DNA from 3 places in the Pectobacterium sp. 1950-15 genome. Region 2 is predicted to be linked to each of the others. Evidence: riboswitches for the same ligand, from Rfam matches in the RefSeq annotation. Region 2 holds a riboswitch; each other region holds the start of a gene.

Region 1 (4,206 bases), on a different contig from region 2:
CGCGTAGGGGGATTGTGGCAAGCCAATGCTGTTATTCAACAGCAGGAAAAAGCCGGTTGCCAGCACAATGCCGGGCATGGCAAGGATGAGCATCCCGCTCAGATTCATCAACTGCCCATAGAGCGGCTTCTGGCGTAGCTTGAGCTCGCGGCTGCTCCAGAGCAGCATCATGGTCAGCACCAGACACAGAAGCCCAGCGCCTAAGGCAATACGCAGCGAGGTAAACAGCGTTTGCCAGAGCACGGGCTGTTGCAGCACGGTAATCAGAGAGCGGTTCACGCCATCCACCACCACGGCCAGCAAGGGGGGGACGACCAGCAGCAGCAGCGCGCTAATTAACAGACTATCGGTGAGGCGGCTTAAAGCGCTGTCCTGCGGGTTGCGCCAAGTGAGCTGCTGTGTGCTGCCGACGGGCAGAATACGCCCCAGCCGCTGACTTAACAGCACCAAACCGAGACAGCAAACCATCTGAATTAACGCCAGCAGCGCCGCGCGACCCGGATCGTAATCAAAGCTTAATGCCTGATAGATAGCCAGCTCAATCGTGGTCGCCTGCGGGCCGCCGCCCAGCGACAGCACCGTCGCAAAGCTGGCAAAGCAGAGCATAAAAATCAGCGCGCCAGTCGGTAAAATTTGTCGGCGCAGGGCGGGCCATTCCAGCAGGCGGAAATGTTGCCAGCTGTTCATGCCCAGATTCGCAGCCAGTTGGCGTTGCTCGGTAGCAATCCCCTCCAGCGACTGCAACAGCAATCGGGTTGCCAGCGGCAGATTGAAGAACACATGCGCCAGCAGGATGCCCTGCAATCCATAGGGTGAAAACGTGTATTTCAGGCCAAACCCGCTCAGGGCAGAGGCTAGCCAGCCCTGACGTCCATACACGCTGAGCAGGCCAAAGACGGCAACCAGCACGGGCAGCACCAGCGTCATCGCGCACAGGCGCAGCAGCCAACGGTGGCCGGGAAAACGCCGTCGATACAGCGCTCTGGCGAGAAAAATGGCCGGAACGGTAGAAAACAGCGCAGAGAGAAAGGCTTGCCAGAAGGTGAACCGAATAACATGCCAGAGATAGCTGTCATGCCATAGCGTGCGCCACTGGCTGTCGGGCGCCTGTAACCAGAGTGCACCGAAAGCCAGTGCGGCAACGGAAATTAACAGCGTTGTGGCCAGTAGCCCCGGCCACAGACGTCCGCCGATTAGTGGCTGACGGCGCGTTGCCATGCCTGAATCCACTGCGTCCTTTGGTCAGCGACTTCCTGCGCGCTGAACTGCATGGCTTTTTCTGGCACCGCGAGCGTGGCGAAGCCCGCAGGCAGGTCAGTTTTAACGGCTGGGTACATCCAGTTCGTAGTGGGGATTGCCTGCTGGAAGGTTGGGCTCAGGATGAACTGCATAAAACGTTTTGCCAGTTCGGGATTTTTGCTGGAAGCCAACTGCCCGGCGATTTCAATTTGCAGATAGTGCCCTTCGCTGAAAGTCGCGGCTGCGTAGTTGTCTTTCTTCTCTTCAATGATGTGGTAGGCCGGTGACGTGGTGTAGCTTAGCACCAGATCGGCTTCCCCTTTCAGGAACAGACCATAGGCTTCGCTCCAGCCTTTGGTGACGGTAACGGTTTTCTTCGCCAGTTTCTGCCAGGCTTGCGGCGCCTCATCGCCGTACACTTTCTGCATCCACAGCAGCAGACCTAGTCCCGGCGTGCTGGTACGTGGATCCTGATAGATCACTTTCCACGGTTCGTTGCTCTCCACCAGCTCATGCAGGCTTTTCGGCGGGTTCTTCAGCGTGTTTTTGTTATACACAAACGCGAAATAGCCGTAGTCGTAAGGGACGAACGTCTTATTGTTCCAGCCGCCTGGCACCATGACGGCGCTGGTGTTCTGATTGTGCGGCGCAAACAGACCGGTTTGCTCCGCTGCCTGCAACAGGTTGTTGTCCAGCCCCAGAATGATATCCGCTTTGCTGTTCTTGCCTTCCATTCGCAGGCGATTCAACAGCGAGGCACCATCTTCCAGCGCGACGAAGTTCAGCTCGCACTCGCACTCTTTTTCAAATGCGGTCTTGATGACAGGGCCAGGGCCCCACTCGGAAGCGAATGAATCATAGGTATAAACGGTAAGCGCAGGCTTGGCGAATGCCGAAGCAGAGATCAGTAACAGGCAAGGCAGGCTGATTTTCAGCACGGTGGCTGAACGCGGTAGTAATTGATTTAACACTTTGCACTCCTGAGAATCATAGGGTGGCAAAGGACTTTGAGGCAGCAATAAGCCGCACTCTCAAATCCCTTCGCCGGTATTAACCGGATCAGGTTCGACGGGTATTTTCTCAGCGAAAAATCTTCCGCACCCCGTTGAGAACGGCACATTGTAAAGGGTTAAGCCGCGCAGCGAAAGGCTATCAGCGTTCCGGCGGCGCGAACCAGGCAGATTTAAAATCAAACCAGCCCAGCATATTCATCCTGACGCCACGCATACTGCGCTGTCCCTGAAGTTGCAGCCAGTGGTGCAGCAGAGGGTGCAGTTGACCGCTGGCGATCAGTTTTTCACACCACTCTGCCATCGGTAGCGTCTGGTTACGCCACTGTTGCGCGTCCGCGTGCAGATCGTCATTCAGACAGTGCTGCGCCAGCGGGAGTTCGTAGAGCATCGCGAACAGGGAGAATTCGATCGGTAGGTAACAATTCAGGCTACCAAACCAGATATCGCTGTCGGCATTGCCCTGATACCAGTCTTCGTAGCTGACCGTCTGAATATGCAACGTGACGCCATGTTGTGCCAGCAGCGTGCGCATAATCTCACTTAATATCCGGTATTCAGGGTGGGCCTGATAGAACGTGAGCGTGACGTCCGTCAGCCCTTTCGGAATGGATTGCGGGACATCGGGGTGGTGATGGTGCCAGCGCGGCAGCAGGCTGTAGGCGGGCGACCAGTCACGCTGGTTGCTGGTATTGGCGTGGTTGAGTAGCGAAATGGGGTTAAATATCTGCCTGAGCCATCGCTGAGCTTCCGGCCGTGATGCTAACGGCGAACGCTTGTCGAACAGCAGGAAATAGCCGCCTTCTTCCATCCGGCTTTCCAACTGTTCGTGACGAGAATTGTCAGACTGGAGTTGGATAGAGACCGGCATTTCTTCCGGCTCGTCGGGCAGGACCCAGATATTGACCTCATCAATCAGCGCCCGATAGCCAAAATAGTCATCGAAGGCGCGAATTTTCAACTGATTACTGTTATTGCGCACCACGGCATAAGGGCCGGTACCAATTGGGTGCTGGGCAAAATCGGGTAGCGTTTGCCACTCTTGCGGCAAAATCATGGCGTGCACGCTGCCTAATAACCACGGTAGCCAGTTATCCGGGCTGTTTAGCCGAATATCAATCACGAAGGGCATTGGCGAGGTGACGCTTTCAATATGAGAAAAAAGCGGGAGCGGAATAAGACGAGAGAGTGACGTGGTGATGTCGTCCATTGTGAGCTCTCGTCCATGATGAAAACGGATAGCCGGGCGCAGATAGAAGCGCCAGTGCAGAGAGGAGACCCTTTGCCAGTGATGAGCCAGGTCGGGTTCAACTTCCCCATTTTCCTCATTTATATTGGTAAGACCGCTAAAAATTTGCCGCGCAATATGCATTTCCGAACGGCGCAGCGCCGAACCGGGTTGCAGGTTGCGTAATGGGCGGTAATAGAGAATCCGCAGAATATGTTTTCCCTGCCGGAAACTCCGTCCAAGATGGGCAAGTAACATCTGGCGTACCGCTTCTTTATCACCGACCAACTGCACCAGTTGCTCAATGCGATCCTGTTCCAGCAGATCCTCGGCACGCTGCTGCTGTAGCGCTAATCCGGTATACACAAACGATAGCTGCGAGCGTTTTCCCCTGCCAGCTTCAGCCTGCCAGACGAGCCAGCCTTCCTGCTGCATCGCGTTCAGCAGTGAGCGGATATGGCGGCGGGAACAATTCAACACTCCGGTTAGCTCTTGCAGCGTGGTGTCGGTAGTTTGCCCCTGAAAGTGCTGCCATAGGCGGATGAACTGTTGTTGCAATCGAGGGGAAGACATAAAAGAGGAACTCCCTGCGCTAAAGTCATCAATTTATCTTTCCCTATATTACGTCGATACTTTCCAACAAGGAAAGAGAGGAGGTGGCTTATGGCGATTTCCCGTTTGTATCGGTTCTATCAAACCTACTTATCGACCTGTAAAGCGACGTGGTTT
Region 2 (4,206 bases):
ACCATCAACAATCTTATGCATGTACCGCAGGGAGAATTCTTTGTAGTCACGTCCGCTCAGCGCGCCGCCCCAGGTATCGAAGACCATGACCGCCTGCGCGCCAGCGCGAATTTGCGCGTTGAGATAAAGAATGACGCTATCCGCCAGCTTATCCAGCAGCAGGTGTAACGTTTTAGGCTCAGCGAACATCATTTTCTTGATGACGGTAAACGCTTTGCTGCTACCGCCTTCAACCATATAGGTCGCCAGCGTCCACGGGCTGCCCGAGAAACCAATCAACGGCACTTCCCCGGCGAGATTTTTACGGATCGTCCGCACCGCGTTCATCACATAACCGAGTTCCTGCTCAGGATCGGGAATCGGCAGGTTAACCACATCGGCATGAGACGTGATGGGAGAGTGAAAGCGTGGGCCTTCCCCTGCTTCAAAATAGAGCCCTAAGCCCATGGCATCAGGGATGGTCAGGATATCGGAGAACAGGATTGCCGCATCCAGCGCATAGCGCCGTAAAGGTTGTAACGTGACTTCGCAAGCCAGTTCTGCGTTTTTACACAGCGACATAAAATCACCCGCCTGCGTGCGCGTTGCCTTATATTCCGGCAAATAGCGCCCCGCCTGACGCATCATCCACACCGGGGTGACATCAACGGGTTGGCGCAATAACGCTCGCAAGTAGCGATCGTTTTTCAGATCAGTCATGTTTTTTTCCTTTCAACCTCACGGCGGTTCGACACCGGATAGATGTGATGAAACGGATGCGTTATAAAACGAACGCTTTATAAAACGAATACGCTATGACGCGGGTACGTTGTGTACGCGAGTCATTCATGGCGCAAATAGTACCACGTCAGCCTTCGTTCTCGTGATAAGCGCGACACAACACCACCGTATCTTCGATAAGCCGACGCGCCACAGTGCCCGGCGGGGGCAACTGCGGGAGTTGGTCAAAGCGGAACCAGCCCGCGTCACGCAGCTCTTTCGGGTCGTGCTTGATTTCTCCCCCCGCATACTCAGCCATAAACGCCATCATCAACGAATGCGGGAAGGGCCAAGGCTGCGAACTCACGTAGCGCAGGTTTTTTATCTGGATTTGGCTCTCTTCCATCACCTCGCGCACAACCGTCTGTTCCAGCGTTTCGCCCACCTCTACAAACCCAGCCAGCACGGTGTACATATTCCCGCGATGCCGGTTGTGCTGCGCCAGCAAAATTTCCTCGCCACGGCGAATCGCGACGATGATGCAGGGCGCAATCTGCGGATAATAGCGCTCTTTGCAGTGGTGACATAAGCACGCCAGTTCCGTTTTACTCCGCACCATTTCATGACCGCAGTAACCGCAAAAACGATGAGAACGATAGAACTCAGCCAGCTGTACGCCTCGCCCCGCCAGTTGGAATAAGCCCACGTCCTGATCGAGCAGTTGGCGAACCGATGCCATATCGGAATCCCGGCCCTGACACACCAGCCAGACAGGCTGTTCTTGCCATTCGCCGATTTGGCGAGCCGTTTTCCCCTGCAAAGACCATTTCGTCGCCGTTCCACACGGTAATTCTCCCTGGGGTAGCCAGATTTGTACCGCATCGCTAACCACCCACCAGCCGGTCTCATCACCTTTTAGCGTCTGTTCCATATCTTTTTATTGCTCCACTGCCACTTCACTGGCATTTTACATTCAGAGTGATTACATAAGTTTTATAACTGGGATTTCAGTTATTTCTTACCGTTCACGGAGTCAACAATGCTAAACCAGCTACAAAGTCTGACTGAATACGTTGGTGGCAATAATGCGTTAATCGACCAATGGCTACAAGCGCGTAAGCAGCTTCTGGTGGCTTACTATCATCTGGTTGGCATCAAGCCGAACAAGGAAGCGCTTTCTCTTCTGGATGAAGAAGCATTGGATAATTTTTGCCAGAATCTGGTGGATTACCTTTCTACTGGCCACTTTCATTTATACGAAAAGATGCTGCATGAAGCAGCGACACACAGCGAACAACTATTAGCGCTTTCCACCCAGCTCGATTTCGCCCTGCAAAGCAACACGCAGCAAATCATGACGTTTTACGATAACCATCTGGCGACGGCCATCGACCATGATAACTGCCTCAAATTCCAGCAGGCACTCTCCAGCGTCGGCGAAGCTCTGGAAGAGCGTTTTACGTTAGAAGACAACATGATCCGTCTGGTTTACGACAACTAGCGGTCATTTAACGTTATTTAAGAACATCGCCACACGCTGTACAGGCAAAAGCGGCACGCTTTGACATCCGCGTTTTGTCGACATACAGTGTAGGGGTTTTATTGGCCCGTTTAAGAAACGGGCATATCTTGTCGGAGTGCCTAGCGTGCTCGTGTTTTGTTTTACGAAATCAATCGTTTTACAAAACTTATGAGCGCACAGGCTGAGACCGTTAATTCGGGATCCGCGGAACCTGATCGGGTTAATACCTGCGAAGGGAACAAGAGTAATGCACCTCATTGAGCCCAAGGCTGCGTATTCCTACATACCTGCTCTGATGCCCAATATCATTATTACTCCCTCCGGGCTCCAGACAAGCAATCTTCCCTTTACGTCTTACAGGAACTTGCTATGTCTACAGAACCATTGTCTATAAAAACAGTGTCGTCAAAATCGGGTCGCCGTGAACAGCGTGCCGCCGCCCAGCAGTTTATTGAAACCTTACAGGGTACCGCCTTTCCCAATTCCAAACGCATTTACCTTGCGGGCTCACGTGATGACATCCACGTGCCAATGCGAGAAATTCAGCTTAGCCCGACGTTACTCGGCGGCAGTAAAGACAATCCCCAATACGAACCCAATGAACCGATCCCAGTTTATGATACGTCAGGGCCTTATGGCGACCCCGCCGCCCAACCCGATGTCCGCGTTGGGTTAGCGAAGCTGCGCGCCAACTGGATTGCCGAACGTCACGACACCGAGGCGCTATCCGGCGTCAGTTCCGATTTCACCCAGCAGCGTCTGGCTGATGCCGGTCTGGATCATCTGCGCTTCGAGCACTTGCCACGACCTTTACGTGCCAAAGCAGGCAAACGCGTTACCCAGCTCCACTATGCGCGGCAGGGCATCGTTACCCCGGAAATGGAATTTATCGCCATTCGCGAAAATATGGGGCGCGAGCGCATTCGCACTGACGTGTTGCGCCAGCAGCATCCGGGCCAGAGTTTCGGCGCTCTCCTGCCGGAGAACATCACGCCGGAATTTGTCCGTCAGGAAGTGGCCGCCGGGCGCGCCATTATTCCTTCCAACATCAACCACCCGGAATCAGAGCCGATGATCATCGGACGCAATTTTCTGGTGAAGGTTAACGCCAATATCGGTAACTCGGCTGTGACGTCCTCCATCGAAGAAGAGGTGGAAAAGCTGGTCTGGTCTACCCGCTGGGGCGCGGATACGGTGATGGATCTCTCAACCGGCCGCTATATTCATGAAACCCGCGAGTGGATTCTGCGCAACAGCCCCGTGCCAATCGGGACTGTGCCGATCTATCAGGCGCTAGAGAAAGTGAACGGCGTGGCGGAAAACCTGAACTGGGAAATGTTCCGCGACACGCTGCTGGAGCAGGCGGAACAGGGCGTGGACTATTTCACCATCCACGCCGGCGTGCTGCTGCGCTACGTGCCGATGACCGCCAAACGCCTGACCGGCATCGTTTCGCGCGGCGGTTCCATCATGGCGAAGTGGTGCCTGTCGCATCACAAAGAGAGCTTCCTGTACGAGCACTTCCGTGAAATCTGTGAAATCTGTGCCGCTTACGATGTCGCGCTGTCGCTGGGTGATGGCTTACGCCCCGGCTCCATTCAGGATGCTAACGACGAAGCCCAGTTTGCCGAGCTGCATACACTGGGCGAGCTGACCAAAATCGCCTGGGAATACGACGTACAGGTGATGATCGAAGGCCCCGGTCACGTTCCGATGCAGATGATCCGCCGCAACATGACCGAAGAACTGGAGCACTGCCATGAAGCCCCGTTCTATACGCTCGGCCCGCTAACCACCGATATCGCACCGGGTTACGATCACTTCACCTCCGGCATCGGCGCGGCCATGATCGGCTGGTTCGGCTGCGCGATGCTCTGTTATGTGACACCAAAAGAACATCTCGGCTTACCGAACAAAGAAGACGTTAAGCAGGGGCTGATTACCTACAAGATCGCCGCCCACGCCGCCGATTTGGCGAAAGGCCA
Region 3 (4,206 bases), on a different contig from region 2:
CTGGTAAAGTGCGACATCCACGCGTTTCATAAAGTGTTCGGTGGGTTCCCGCGGCTGTTTTTTGCCGGCCCCAATACTGACTGAAAGGTGGTGCATATTCTTGATAATGATTTTGTTCGCATTTTTGAGTACTTCTCTTGCCAGTTTCTCTGCCCGTTCCTGCGTTCCGGCATACAGAATAATCGCGAACTCTTCGCCACCGATTCGGGTTGCGACCACCTCACTGTTATCGAAACGGGAAAGTATATGACCAAATTTGCTTAATACTTCGTCGCCTTTCGTATGCCCATATTTATCATTAATAACTTTGAAATTGTCGATGTCGATAATAAATAAATAGGGTGTTTTCGCTTCGAGCTTTTTTAATTCGTTAATAAAAAACCGGCGATTAGGAAGCTGTGTGAGTTCATCGCTGAATGACTGTATTCTGGCTTCGACATACTTATTATTGATTTGCTGTATCAGGGTATAGACACCAAACCCGACGCCAAACATACCAATAATTCTCAGCATATCCTCAACATAATACCCAACCAGCTTGGGCTGATAGATAAACTCATCCATGAAGTCAAACGTGGCTGAGCATATCCAGACGTGTAGTCCGAGGCGAATGGATAAAGCGGAAGTATGGTTCAGTGATATTTTACTGGTACAGGACAGGATAAAAAAAAGAAAAACCAGCGCAATCGAGTCAGTATAAGAGCCTGGGTTATTATGCAACTGCTCCTGAAAGTCGCGGTGTTTGAAGAATAAAAGGTTGAATATAATGATCGACGCAGACAATAGCAGGGCGAGCCTTACAGACGAGGAGGCTTTCTTATTTCTATCAATAAAATCGTGGTCATACTCTTTAAAAGGCATTGCGGATCTCCTCTTGCATCACCTTTCAATCCTATCATGAAACCCATCGAATACATTGAGTCGCGTGGTGCCAAGCGGTATACCCCAGAGAACGACGTTGGCTGAGCTGATCTGCAAAAAGCAGACGCCCGATTGCTCAGGCGTCTTGACCGATTAAAAATCCGCTTTCAGTACAACGCGGTAGCGGGCTTTACCGTCGCGTACGTGCTGGATAGCATCGTTGATTTTCGACATCGGGAACAGTTCCGTCTGCGGCTTCACGTTGGCGCGCGCGGCGAGCTTCATCAGAGAACGCAGCTCATGCGGTGAACCGGTAGAAGAGCCGGAAACGCTGCGGTCACCCGCAATAAGCGTGAAGGCTGGAACACTGAACGGCTTCATTACCGCGCCGACGGTATGGAATTTCCCGTTATAGGCGAGTGCGTTGAAGTAGGGCTGCCATTCCAGATCGACGCTCACGGTGTTGATGATGAGATCGAACTGGCCTGCCAGTGCGGTCAGCGCCTGCGGATCGCGGCTGTTGACGACTTTATCGGCACCCATCGCCCGCACTTCCTGCTCTTTAGCCGGGTTTGAGCTGAATGCTGTGACTTCACAGCCCATCGCGTGCAGAAGCTTAATCGCGATGTGTCCCAGACCGCCGATACCGATCACGCCGACGCGGCTGGTTGCGGTGATATGGTGCATTAGCAGCGGTTTGAAAACGGTGATGCCGCCGCACAGCAACGGACCCGCAGATTCGATATCAATGGAATCAGGAAGCGGGATCGCCCACTGCCAGTTCGCGCGGATCTTATTGGCAAAACCGCCTTTATTCAGGATCGTCGGCACGCTGCCTTGCTGACAGTTAGTTTGGCTGCCGCTGATACAGGCATCGCAGTGCCCACAGCTGCGTGCCGTCCAGCCAATACCGACACGCTGACCAACTTTTAAGCCTTTGTTCTTCGCCGCGTCGCCCAGCGCGTGCACACGGCCAATCACTTCATGCCCGGCAACCAGCGGATAGCTCGATATGCCCCATTCGTTATCGATCATCGAGAGATCGGAATGGCACACGCCGCAGTAATCAACCACGACTTCGACATCTTCCGCCTGCAATTCACCCGCATCAAACTCATACAACTCCAGCTCAGCGCCTGCTTCCGGTGCGGCATAACTTTTTATCATCGTCATCACAATCTCCTCAGTATGGGTTTGATTAACCAGTCTAAAGGGTTATGGCGTTTTTCTCTATGTCACAACGTGCCTGTGGTTTTTCATTTTGTGTCAGGTGGAGAGGGGGCGGGCAGCGCTTGATTTACGTTATGCACTTACTTATGCTGCAAAGCGTAGTAAATGACTCGGGGTGCCCTTCTTTGTGAAGGCTGAGAAATACCCGTACCACCTGATCTGGATAATGCCAGCGTAGGGAAGTCACGGTATGCCCACCGGTTGCCGCCTTCTTCCACGCCGGTTGGGAGACTTATGAACACGCGACCCACCGACTTTTCTGCCGCTCAGGCAGCAACCTCACTGACCCAATTCCGTTCCGCCTCGCCGCTGGTGCACTGTTTGACCAACGACGTGGTGCAATCTTTTACGGCTAACGTGCTGCTGGCGCTGAATGCGTCGCCTGCGATGGTGGTCGATCCCGAAGAAGCCGCACAGTTCAGCGCGGTAGCCGATGCGCTGCTGATTAATGTCGGGACACTGGAGCGTTCGCGCGCCGAGGCGATGCGGGTGGCAGTCAACAGCGCGCATCAAGCGGGGACGCCGTGGGTACTCGATCCGGTTGCGGTCGGTGGTTTGACCTTTCGTACTGCATTCTGTCGTGAATTGTTAGCACGGAAACCCGCGGCGATTCGCGGCAATGCGTCTGAAATTATGGCGTTTGCTGGCTTAGCCGCACAGGGGCGCGGTGTGGATAGCGCCGATGATTCGCTGGCGGCGCTCCCTGCTGCACGCGAGCTGGCGCGACAAGTGGGGACGATTGTTGCGGTGACCGGTGCGGTGGATTATGTCACGGACGGTGAGCGAGATATCGCGATAACCGGTGGCGATAGCATGATGACGCGCGTGGTCGGTACGGGATGTGCGCTGTCGGCGGTCGTCGCGGGCTTCTGTTCTCTGGAGGGGGATCGCGTATCCCACGTGGCGGCAGCGTGCTATGTCATGGCGCTGGCAGGGCAGCAGGCGGCTTCGGTCTCGCAAGGTACGGGCAGTTTTATCCCCAACTTTCTCGATCGGCTTTATACCTTGCGCGCGGAGGATCTGGCATGAAACGTATTAATGCGTTGACGATTGCGGGCACCGATCCGAGCGGTGGTGCGGGGATTCAGGCGGATTTAAAAGCCTTTTCCGCGCTGGGCGCTTACGGCACGTCGGTTATTACCGCGCTGGTGGCGCAAAATACGCGCGGCGTACAGTCCGTCTACCGAATTGAGCCGGATTTTGTCGCGGCGCAGCTGGATTCCGTGTTGAGCGATGTCCGTATCGATAGCGCCAAGATTGGGATGCTGGCACAGACCGAGATTGTCGACACCGTTGCCGAACGCCTGCGTCACTACGCGGTGCCTTTCATTGTGCTGGACACCGTAATGCTGGCGAAAAGCGGCGATCCGCTGCTCGCACCCGAGGCAGTGGAATCGATCCGCCGTGAGCTGCTGCCGCTGGTGTCCCTGACTACGCCCAACTTGCCCGAGGCTGCGGCGCTGTTGAATACGTCACTGGCCACCAACGAACGGGAAATGCGTGAACAGGGGGAAGCGCTGCTGGCGATGGGCTGTCAGGCGGTGCTGATGAAAGGCGGCCATCTGAGTGAAGCGGAGAGCCCGGACTGGCTGTTCAGCCGTCAGGCCGAACCACTGCGTTTTAGCTCCCCGCGCGTGAATACCCGCCATACGCACGGCACCGGCTGCACGTTATCTGCCGCACTGGCGGCGCTGCGACCGCGCCACGATAGCTGGGGGGAGACGGTCAAGGCCGCGAAGGACTATTTACAGCAGGCGTTACAGCAGGCCGACACGCTGGAGGTCGGACATGGCATTGGCCCCGTTCATCACTTCCACCGCTGGTGGTAAAACCATAAGTAAATTGACTTGTACTTTGCGTGACATATTTGCCAGTAATTTCAAACTAAATTAAGCGCATTTCGGCGTGACAGGGCGGGGGCATCCGGTTACTTTGCTGTGAAATCTTGGCGTTAATATGAAATAGGGTGTGGGGATAACATATGGCAGGTTCTGCTCGCAGTGCGATGGCTGCCAAGGCACTTCAGACGATACTCAATATCGGCCTGCTGGTGCTGGCGACTATTCTGGTGATTTTTTTAGTCAAGGAAACGTTCCATCTGGCGAAGGTGCTGTT

What was found. A riboswitch is a leader RNA that binds a small molecule or an ion and turns the genes downstream of it on or off. The one in region 2 is predicted to bind thiamine pyrophosphate.
Region 1: linked by a shared signal. The riboswitch ahead of thiB (thiamine ABC transporter substrate binding subunit) and the one ahead of thiC (phosphomethylpyrimidine synthase ThiC) in region 2 are both predicted to bind thiamine pyrophosphate.
Region 3: linked by a shared signal. The riboswitch ahead of thiM (hydroxyethylthiazole kinase) and the one ahead of thiC (phosphomethylpyrimidine synthase ThiC) in region 2 are both predicted to bind thiamine pyrophosphate.

The regions. Positions count from the first base shown of each region.
Region 1 covers NZ_JBBBQR010000010.1:183,185-187,390, forward strand. Annotated here, with positions in the region: gene thiP (thiamine/thiamine pyrophosphate ABC transporter permease ThiP) at 1-1,218, opposite strand, end outside; gene thiB (thiamine ABC transporter substrate binding subunit) at 1,194-2,177, opposite strand; TPP riboswitch at 2,258-2,354, opposite strand; gene sgrR (HTH-type transcriptional regulator SgrR) at 2,392-4,050, opposite strand; gene sgrT (glucose uptake inhibitor SgrT) at 4,141-4,206, shown strand, end outside.
Region 2 covers NZ_JBBBQR010000027.1:6,319-10,524, forward strand. Annotated here, with positions in the region: gene hemE (uroporphyrinogen decarboxylase) at 1-699, opposite strand, end outside; gene nudC (NAD(+) diphosphatase) at 848-1,630, opposite strand; gene rsd (sigma D regulator) at 1,739-2,200, shown strand; TPP riboswitch at 2,323-2,476, shown strand; gene thiC (phosphomethylpyrimidine synthase ThiC) at 2,591-4,206, shown strand, end outside.
Region 3 covers NZ_JBBBQR010000020.1:9,054-13,259, forward strand. Annotated here, with positions in the region: gene WCT94_RS18255 (GGDEF domain-containing protein) at 1-861, opposite strand, end outside; gene ahr (NADPH-dependent aldehyde reductase Ahr) at 1,015-2,034, opposite strand; TPP riboswitch at 2,193-2,289, shown strand; gene thiM (hydroxyethylthiazole kinase) at 2,326-3,120, shown strand; gene thiD (bifunctional hydroxymethylpyrimidine kinase/phosphomethylpyrimidine kinase) at 3,117-3,920, shown strand; gene psiE (phosphate-starvation-inducible protein PsiE) at 4,073-4,206, shown strand, end outside.